4 regions of the Sinorhizobium sp. 22678 genome follow, and region 2 is predicted to be linked to each of the others. Evidence: predicted binding sites of a transcription regulator. Region 2 holds the regulator's gene; each other region holds the start of a gene.
What was found. Region 2 encodes PhoB, which activates phosphate uptake and scavenging genes when phosphate is short. Its sites were predicted from a motif close to TGTCATNNANCTGTCAT; they were not measured.

Region 1: ACTJKL_RS21690 (PhoX family protein) is a predicted target of PhoB. The motif match lies at 1,026-1,042, and genes of this name have one in related genera.
Region 3: ACTJKL_RS08110 (DUF47 domain-containing protein) is a predicted target of PhoB. The motif match lies at 1,072-1,088, and genes of this name have one in related genera.
Region 4: ACTJKL_RS26340 (UDP-2,3-diacylglucosamine diphosphatase) is a predicted target of PhoB. The motif match lies at 1,229-1,245, and genes of this name have one in related genera.

Annotation. Positions count from the first base shown of each region.
Region 1 is NZ_JBQEMS010000015.1:127,133-129,334, forward strand. It holds gene ACTJKL_RS21685 (DUF2339 domain-containing protein) at 1-871, opposite strand, end outside; gene ACTJKL_RS21690 (PhoX family protein) at 1,117-2,202, shown strand, end outside.
Region 2 is NZ_JBQEMS010000021.1:72,251-74,452, forward strand. It holds gene phoU (phosphate signaling complex protein PhoU) at 81-794, shown strand; gene phoB (phosphate regulon transcriptional regulator PhoB) at 905-1,588, shown strand; gene ACTJKL_RS25035 (GcrA family cell cycle regulator) at 1,696-2,202, opposite strand, start outside.
Region 3 is NZ_JBQEMS010000004.1:113,728-115,929, reverse strand. It holds gene recF (DNA replication/repair protein RecF) at 1-877, opposite strand, end outside; gene ACTJKL_RS08110 (DUF47 domain-containing protein) at 1,112-1,756, shown strand; gene ACTJKL_RS08105 (inorganic phosphate transporter) at 1,756-2,202, shown strand, end outside.
Region 4 is NZ_JBQEMS010000024.1:71,964-74,165, forward strand. It holds gene ACTJKL_RS26335 (NADP-dependent malic enzyme) at 1-1,052, opposite strand, end outside; gene ACTJKL_RS26340 (UDP-2,3-diacylglucosamine diphosphatase) at 1,297-2,142, shown strand.

The sequences.
Region 1 (2,202 bases), on a different contig from region 2:
CCGACCAGCGGCGCAGACGCGACGCGGCAAGCGTGGCGAGCCATGCGGCCGCAAGGAAGCCGAACAACACCCAGGGGCGCGGCTCTCCGCTGGAGACGAACAGGGGCGTCAGAAGCGATGCGAGAAGACCGAGGCCGGCAAATGCCTGACCGTGCAGCAGCGACAGCCCCACCGTCGCAAGCGAAATCACCGCCAGCAGAATGAAAGCGGCTGCAGTGCCGATGAAGCCGTAGATGCCATAGGCGGCATAGACGACGCCAAACAGGGTGACGGCACCGGCAGCGGTCAGAACGCCCGGTATCATCGCGTTGCGGAAGCGGTCCGCGACAGCAGGCACGGCGCGCCGGCGGATCACCTCGCCGGCTGCTCCGAGCGCGACCCCGAACAGCGCGGCGAGGGTCAAGCGGACCGTGGGGCTCAGCAAGCCGGCATCGATCGAATACTGCACGAGGAAATAGCCGCCGAGCGCCAAGGCGAGCCCCCCGACCCAGACCGGCCACCTCCCGCCGATCCGGCTCTCCAGGCTCTCGGTCCGCGCTGCCGCAGCCGAGGGTACCGCCGGTGGCGCGGCCTCCTCGTCGAGGCTTTCGGCAGCACCCCTGGTTTCGTCAGCAACGGTGTGAGCGTCCTGCCGCGCCCGCGCCCATGGACCGTCGGCCATCGCCTCGGGCTCGGCAGCCTTCGCAACGTCAGCCTCAGTCCTCACGGATTCGATATCCGGGGAGCCCTGTTCCGTCGACTCTCTCCCGAGCCGCGCGATCTCCGCCTTCAGGCTCTCGATTTCACGGTCAAGGCGCTCGGCCGTCCTGCGGCCGCCGAGGAAAGCAGCGAGCGCCATCACGAAGGCTAGAAGAGCTATGGCCTCGAGCATCAGTTCCCCCGGCATCACCACGATCAGGATCGATTCGGACAACGTTAGCGCGAAACGGGCGCCGAAAATATCCTGCGGCAGATATCCGCGGATTTATGGAGCCGTGGGGAGCGTCGCGGCATCGCGACCCTCTGCAGCAATCTCTTCATCCAATTGTCGCAGAGCTGTCATGAACTCGCTGGTAAAGCGAGACCGGGACGCCCGGGAGATCGGGCGCGTCTACCGTCTCAATGGGGAGAATTGCCATGGACAAGTATCTCGGCCTTACCGAAGAAACCGAATTCAAGACGCTGACGGAGCGCAGGGAAGAACTGGAAGACGTCGGCCATAACTGTTCCACCAACCCGACCATGGGCGACATCATCAACCGCCGCTTCTCGCGCCGGTCGTTCATCGGCGGCTCTCTGGCCGTGGCTGCCATATCCACGACGGTCAGCCCCCTCGCCCTGCTGACGGCTGACGAAGCACGGGCAAACGGCGAAGCGTCGCGATTCGCCTTCAAGGAGATCGAAGCCGGTGTCGACGAGACCCATCATGTTGCCGAGGGTTACGACGCCGACATCCTGCTGCGCTGGGGCGACAAGGTCTTTGCCGACAGCCCGGAATTCGACCCGCTGAACCAGACAGCCGAAGCCCAGAGCCGGCAGTTCGGCTATAACAACGACTATGTCGGCTTCATTCCGCTCGAAGGCAATCCGGACCACGGCCTGCTGGTCGTCAACCACGAATACACCAATGCCGAGATCATGTTCCCGAACTTCGCCCGCGTCGAAAAGGTGACGGAGGACGGCAAGGAGGAGGACAAGGTCGTGCTCGGCGAGTACACCAAGGACCTCGTCGATATCGAAATGGCCGCCCATGGCGGCACCGTCATCGAAATCCGCAAGGTCGACGGGAAATGGCAGCCGGTCCTCGACGGCAAGTACAACCGCCGCATCACGGCCACGACCGAGATGCAGCTTTCCGGCCCTGTTGCCGGCCACGAGCGGGTCAAGACCCCATCGGATCCGACCGGCAGGAAGGTCTTCGGCACCATCAACAATTGTGCCGGCGGCGTCACCGCCTGGGGCACCTACATGATGGCCGAGGAAAACTTCAACGGCTATTTCGGCGGCGAGTTCGCCGAGGATCATCCGGAATTCAAGCAGATGAAGCGTGTCGGCGCGCCGGGCGGGCAGTATGAATGGTCGAAATTCTACGACCGCTTCGACGTATCCAAGGAGCCGAACGAGGCCAACCGCTTCGGCTGGGTGGTCGAAGTCGATCCGCTGGACCCCACCTCCGTCCCGAAGAAGCGCACCGCGATCGGACGCTTCAAGCACGAGGGCTGC
Region 2 (2,202 bases):
AGGGGCGGAGTTTTTCCGTCCCTCCCGGTCAAGACCGAACGAGGCCCATTCAGAACAGCGCGTCCCCCGAGGAAACGAATATGTCTCACGCACACATCATGTCCGCCTTCGACGAAGAGTTGAAGTATCTCACGCGCCGCATCTCCGAGATGGGCGGTCTCGCCGAGCAGATGGTGGCGGACTCCGTCCGTGCGCTCGTCAATTCCGATCTCGCCCTGGCCCAGAAGGTGATCTCCGACGACACCATTCTGGACGACGCGGAACGGCAGATCGGCGAAAAGGCGATCGTCACCATTGCCAAACGCCAGCCCATGGCCTCGGATTTGCGGGAGATCATGGGTTCGATCCGCATCGCCGCGGACCTGGAGCGCGTGGGCGACCTCGGCAAGAACACCGCAAAGCGGGTGATTGCCGTGGCCGGTTCAGGCATACCGCGCAAGCTTGCGCGCGGCCTCGAACACCTGGCCGAGCTCGCGCTCGTTCAGTTGAAGGAAGTCCTGGACGTCTACGCGTCCCGTTCGCCGGAAAAGGCGAACAGCATTCGCGAACGCGATGAAGAGATCGATGCGATCTACACGTCCCTGTTCCGGGAACTGCTGACCTATATGATGGAAGATCCGCGCAACATCACGCCGTGCACGCATCTTCTCTTCTGCGCCAAGAACATCGAGCGTATCGGCGATCACGCGACCAATATCGCCGAAACGATCTACTATATGGCGACAGGCGCCCAGCCGCAGGGCGAACGGCCGAAGGACGACATGACGTCGACATTGGGTTCCGTGACGGACTGAGATCGCCCGGCATCCGGTGCCTATGCAGAATTGTTCCGGCCGCCTCGGTGCGGCCTACCACCGTGTGCGGCGGCATGACGGCTGTCGTGCGTAGGAAGGAGTCCTACTGAATGTTGCCGAAGATTGCCGTAGTCGAAGACGAGGAAGCCCTGAGCGTTCTCCTGCGCTACAATCTCGAGGCGGAAGGCTTCGAGGTCGATACGATCCTTCGCGGCGACGAGGCGGAGATCCGCCTGCAGGAGCGCCTGCCCGACCTTCTCATCCTCGATTGGATGCTGCCCGGGGTTTCCGGTATCGAGCTCTGCCGCAGGCTGCGCCAGCGGCCGGAAACGGAGCGCCTGCCGATCATCATGCTGACCGCGCGCGGCGAGGAAAGCGAGCGCGTGCGGGGCCTTGCCACCGGCGCCGACGATTACGTCGTCAAGCCCTTCTCGACGCCGGAACTGATGGCGAGGGTCAAGGCGATGCTCAGGCGCGCCAAGCCCGAGGTTCTGTCGACGCTCCTGCGCTGCGGCGATATCGAGCTCGACCGGGAGACGCACCGCGTCCACCGCCGCAGTCGCGAAGTGCGCCTCGGCCCGACGGAGTTCCGGCTGCTGGAATTTCTGATGTCCTCACCGGGGCGCGTCTTCTCCCGTTCACAGCTCCTGGACGGTGTCTGGGGACACGACATCTATGTCGACGAACGGACCGTGGACGTTCATGTCGGGCGGCTGCGCAAGGCACTGAACTTTTCCAACATGCCGGACGTCATCCGGACGGTGCGCGGCGCTGGCTATTCGCTGGAGAGCTGAGGCTGAAGGTCGCTGGCGCCCGTGCCGGCTTGCGGCATGGCAAAGAAAAAGGGGCCTTTCCGGCCCCGATTTTCGTCGTGCATCCAGAGCGGGATGAGCAAGGCGCCTCAGCGCATGCGCCGGCGCTCGGCGGAGGGCTGGTAGGCCAGCCGGGCATGGAAGGTGCAATAGGGAGAGGCTTCCGGGGAGTCGTTGCCGCAGAAGTGGAACTCTTCCTTGAGCGGGTCGCCGATCGGCCACTTGCAGGTGCGTTCGGTAAGCTCCGTGAGCTCCAGCCGCCGCGACATCGGCAGGACGATGTTCCTGTCGATCTGCAGCTCCTGGTCCATTTCCAGGCCGACTGCGAGCTCTTCCTTGAGCGCGGTCGCACCGGCCGTGCGGGTCACGGTGCGGGTTACGGAACGCGCAGCATAGTTCGGTGCGCGCGGGGCAGACGTCGCCCGTTTGGGCCGGGCTGCAGCGGTCGTGCTTCCGCCGGCCTTGGCGCGCCCGGGCAGGCTCAGCCGATGAACCTTTCCGATGACCGCGTTGCGGCTGACGCCGCCCAACTGCGCCGCGATCTGGCTGGCGCTCAAGCCCTCCGACCACAGCTTCTTCAGTTTCTCGACCCGCTC
Region 3 (2,202 bases), on a different contig from region 2:
TCTGCTCGCCGGTCGAACAGCGCTCTGCCTCCATGTCCTTTTCCCGGTGGCGGATCAGGAGATCGGTCCGGTGCGGTCCGTCGAGCGTGCGGCCGGCGGCCGCATCGCGGGCACGGCCTTCGGCGAGCATTGTCAGATAACGCTCTTCGAGTTCAAAGGCGGGAATACCTGCACAGTCGTCGAGAAAGCCGGCGAGCGACAGGCTTGCGGACGGAAAGGTCACATCGCTCCGGCTTCGCTCGACGAGGGCCGAGAGCAGGCCGAGCATCTCCTGACGGGCGAGCGCCATGGAGATGCCGAGCCCGGCCATTTCGCGCTCGATGGCCGACAGCCAGGCGGGATCGGGTCGGAATTCCGAGAGTAGCCGGTTGCGGCTGCGCATGGCGCGCTCGAACTCGCTGGCGCGCCGGCCGTGCCCGGGATCGAGCGACAGTACCAGCCGGTCGAGAAAGCGCCTGCGGTCGGCGGAAGGGCCGGTGAAGAGGCCATCCATCGCCGGCGTGAGCCAGAGCACCCGGAGGTGATCGGTGAGTTCGTCGACCGTGCGGGCCGCAGTGCCGTTGAGTCTGAGGCGCCGTGATTGCCCCTCCTCGGCCCCTTGAGTCCCCGTGCCGATCTCCACCGACCCTTCCATGCCGTCGACGGCGGCGAAGATCGAGAAACCATCGGCGGCGCCGACGCGGGCGATATCGGCATAGGCAGCGCGCCTCAAGCCGCGCCCGGGCGAAAGAAGGGAGACCGCCTCCATCAGGTTGGTTTTGCCCGCGCCGTTCTCGCCGGTCAGCACCACATGGCGCTGGTCGAGGTCGAGCGCCAGCGTTGCATAGTTGCGAAAGTCGCTCAGTTTCAGGCGTGTGAGAAAGACCTTGTGGGGCATTGCGGGTCCGAATTCGACGTTGCTGTCAGGTAGGATGAAAGCCGGGCCAAGGCAAGGCGGAAAGGGGTGTTCCGTCTGCCTCTCTCCGGCCCGCGGCGATTCCGTGTCCGGGCTGCGCATTTCCGCCCAATCGCCTGTGGGAAAGCCCTTTTTTTCGGCCGCATCGGAACTTTCCCCGAGCGCGCAAGTACAATATGACAATTGCGTGACAATCGACAGTTGGATGGATCGCTGATGCTCGGCCTGTTTCGCAAGCTCCTCCCCCGGGAAGACCGTTTCTTCGACCTCTTCGCCGACCATTCGCGCACCGTCATGGGTGCGGCGGAGGCGCTGAACGCGCTTCTTGCCGGCGGCCCTGACATCGAAAGCCATTGCGACCGCATCGTCGCGCTCGAGAACGAGGCCGACGAGATCACCCGCGAGGTTCTGCTGGCCGTCCGCCGCAGCTTCATCACCCCCTTCGACCGCGGCGACATCAAGGATCTCATCCAGTCGATGGACGATGCGATCGACATGATGCACAAGACGGTGAAAACGATCCGGCTCTATGAACAGAAGAGCTTCGACCCCGGCATGCAGGCCATGGGCGCGGCGGTCGTCGAGGCCGCCCATCTGGTCGCCGAGGCCATTCCGCTCCTCAGTCGCATCGGCGCCAATGCGCACCGCCTCGGCGCCATCGCCGAGGAGGTGACGCATGTCGAGGATAGGTCCGACCAGCTCCACGAGCAGGGCCTGAAGGATCTCTTCCAGCGCCACGGCGCTTCCAACCCCATGGCCTATATCATCGGCAGCGAGATCTACGGCGAGCTGGAAAAGGTCGTCGATCGCTTCGAGGACGTGGCGAACGAAATCAGCGGCATCGTGATCGAGAACGTCTGATGGATGCGACGCTCGCCTTCCCGCTGCTCGTGGGGCTCATTGCTGTCGCGCTTTTCTTCGACTTCCTCAACGGGCTGCACGATGCGGCCAATTCGATCGCGACCATCGTTTCGACCCGCGTGCTCCGGCCGCAATATGCGGTTTTCTGGGCGGCGTTCTTCAACTTCATCGCCTTCCTCTTCTTCGGACTGCACGTCGCCGAAACGCTCGGAACGGGCATCATCGATCCGGGTATCGTCACGCCGCAGGTGATCTTCGCGGCGCTGATGGGTGCAATCACCTGGAACATCGTCACCTGGGTCTTCGGCATCCCGTCGAGTTCCTCGCACGCGCTCATCGGCGGCCTCGTGGGTGCCGGGCTGGCCAAGACCGGTTTCAGCTCGATCGTCTGGCAAGGACTGCTGAAGACCGCCGGCGCCATCGTCATGTCGCCGGGCATCGGCTTC
Region 4 (2,202 bases), on a different contig from region 2:
ATGGTGCGTGCGCCGCAATCGAGCGCGCCACGGAAAATATGCGGGAAACAGAGGACATTGTTGACCTGGTTCGGAAAATCCGAGCGTCCGGTGCAGATCATGGCATCGGGGCGCGCGGCGCGGGCCACTTCGGGCATGATCTCCGGCGTAGGATTGGCCAGCGCCATGATCAGTGGCTTTTCGGCCATCCGGGCCAACAGTTCAGGCTTGAGAACGCCGGCGGCCGAGAGCCCCAGAAACACGTCGGCTCCGCCGATGCTGTCGGCGAGCACACGATTGTCGCTCTCCTGCGCATAGACGGCTTTCCACTCGTCCATCAGGGCCTCGCGCCCTTTGTAGACGAGACCTTCGATGTCGTGGACCCAGATGTTTTCGCGCTTGGCGCCCAGCGTGACGAGGAGGTTGAGGCAGGCAAGCGCCGCCGCCCCGGCACCTGAGGCCACGATCTTGGCCTCGGCAATGTCCTTGCCGGCAAGTTCCAGGCCGTTCAGGACGGCGGCAGCGACGATGATCGCGGTCCCGTGCTGGTCGTCGTGGAAGACCGGTATTTCCATTTTCTCGCGCAGACGCCGCTCCACCTCGAAACATTCGGGAGCTTTGATGTCCTCGAGATTGATGCCGCCGAAGGTCGGCTCCAGCGCCGAGATGACGTCGACCATCCGATCGACCGTCGGTGCGTCGATCTCGATGTCGAAGACGTCGATCCCCGCGAACTTCTTGAAGAGAACGGCCTTCCCCTCCATCACGGGTTTGGAGGCCAGGGGACCGATATTGCCAAGGCCGAGAACGGCTGTGCCGTTGGATACCACGGCGACGAGATTGGCGCGGGCGGTGAAATCGGCGGCGGTCTCGGGATTGTCCTTGATGGCGAGGCAAGGTGCGGCGACCCCCGGCGAATAGGCGAGCGCCAGGTCGCGCTGATTCCCGAGTGGCTTGGTCGGCTGGATCTCGAGCTTGCCGGGGCGAGGATAGCGATGGAAGAAGAGTGCCTGCTGATCGATGTCTCCGCTGGCGGGAACGGCCTGGGATTTCGCTTTATCGCCCGTGTTCATGCCTTTGCATTCCTTGAATTCTTGCGTGGGACCCGAGAGCGCGGTTATGAAATCGCGCTCACATCCGGTGCTGATCGATGTCGTGCCTTTTGGCATGAATCGCCCGGCAGGTACAGTTTCGACGCGGTTCTTTCCAGGCATGGCTACGCGGCGCTTGCTGCGTGCTCCGCGTCCCATGTCATCTTCCTGAAACACGAGTCTGATTTTGACGGTCGTGAAACGGCTAAACCAGGATGAGGCTGGCATGGCGGCGGCATCGGCATACCAACAGAATTCCGTTCTGAAACTGCGGACGCTTTTCATTTCCGATGTTCATCTGGGCTCGAAAGCGGCCAAGACGGACTTTCTTCTGGATTTCCTGCGGCACCACGAGGCGGAGACGATCATTCTGGTCGGGGATATCGTGGACGGCTGGCGTCTCAAACGCAGCTGGTACTGGCCGCAATCGTGCAACGACGTGGTCCAGAAGCTTCTGCGCAAGGCACGCAAAGGCACGCGCATCATCTACATCCCCGGTAATCACGACGAGTTCCTCCGGGAGTTTCCGGGCGTTCATTTCGGCGGTATCGAAGTGGCGCAACGCTATCTCCACAAGGGTGCGGACGGGCGGACCTATCTCGTGCTGCACGGCGACGAGTTCGACGTGGTCGTGCGCAACGCACGCGTTCTCGCCTATCTCGGCGACTGGGCCTACGACATGGCAATCGCCATCAATATTGGCCTTGCGGCCATACGTCGTCGTCTCGACATGCCTTACTGGTCGTTTTCCTCCTGGGCCAAGCTGCAGGTCAAACACGCGGTGAACTTCATCGGCGAGTTCCAGAAAGTCGTGACCGAGGAAGCCCGTCGTCACGACGCGCAAGGGGTGATCTGCGGCCACATCCATCATGCGGTCATCGAAGACATCGACGGCATCAGGTACATCAACACGGGCGACTGGGTGGAGAGCTGCACGGCAATCGCCGAGCATCACGACGGCACGATGGAGCTCATCACCTGGCACCAGATGCGCGGCGACAGCGCCGCTGGGCAGCGAGCCGGCGAGGCCGAGACAATGCCCGTCAGGCGGCTTGCACCGCAGGCCGCCTGAGTGATTTGCGGGGCAAGGAAAAGCCGCGGAAGGGTCTGACTATCGTTCCGGTGGACAAGC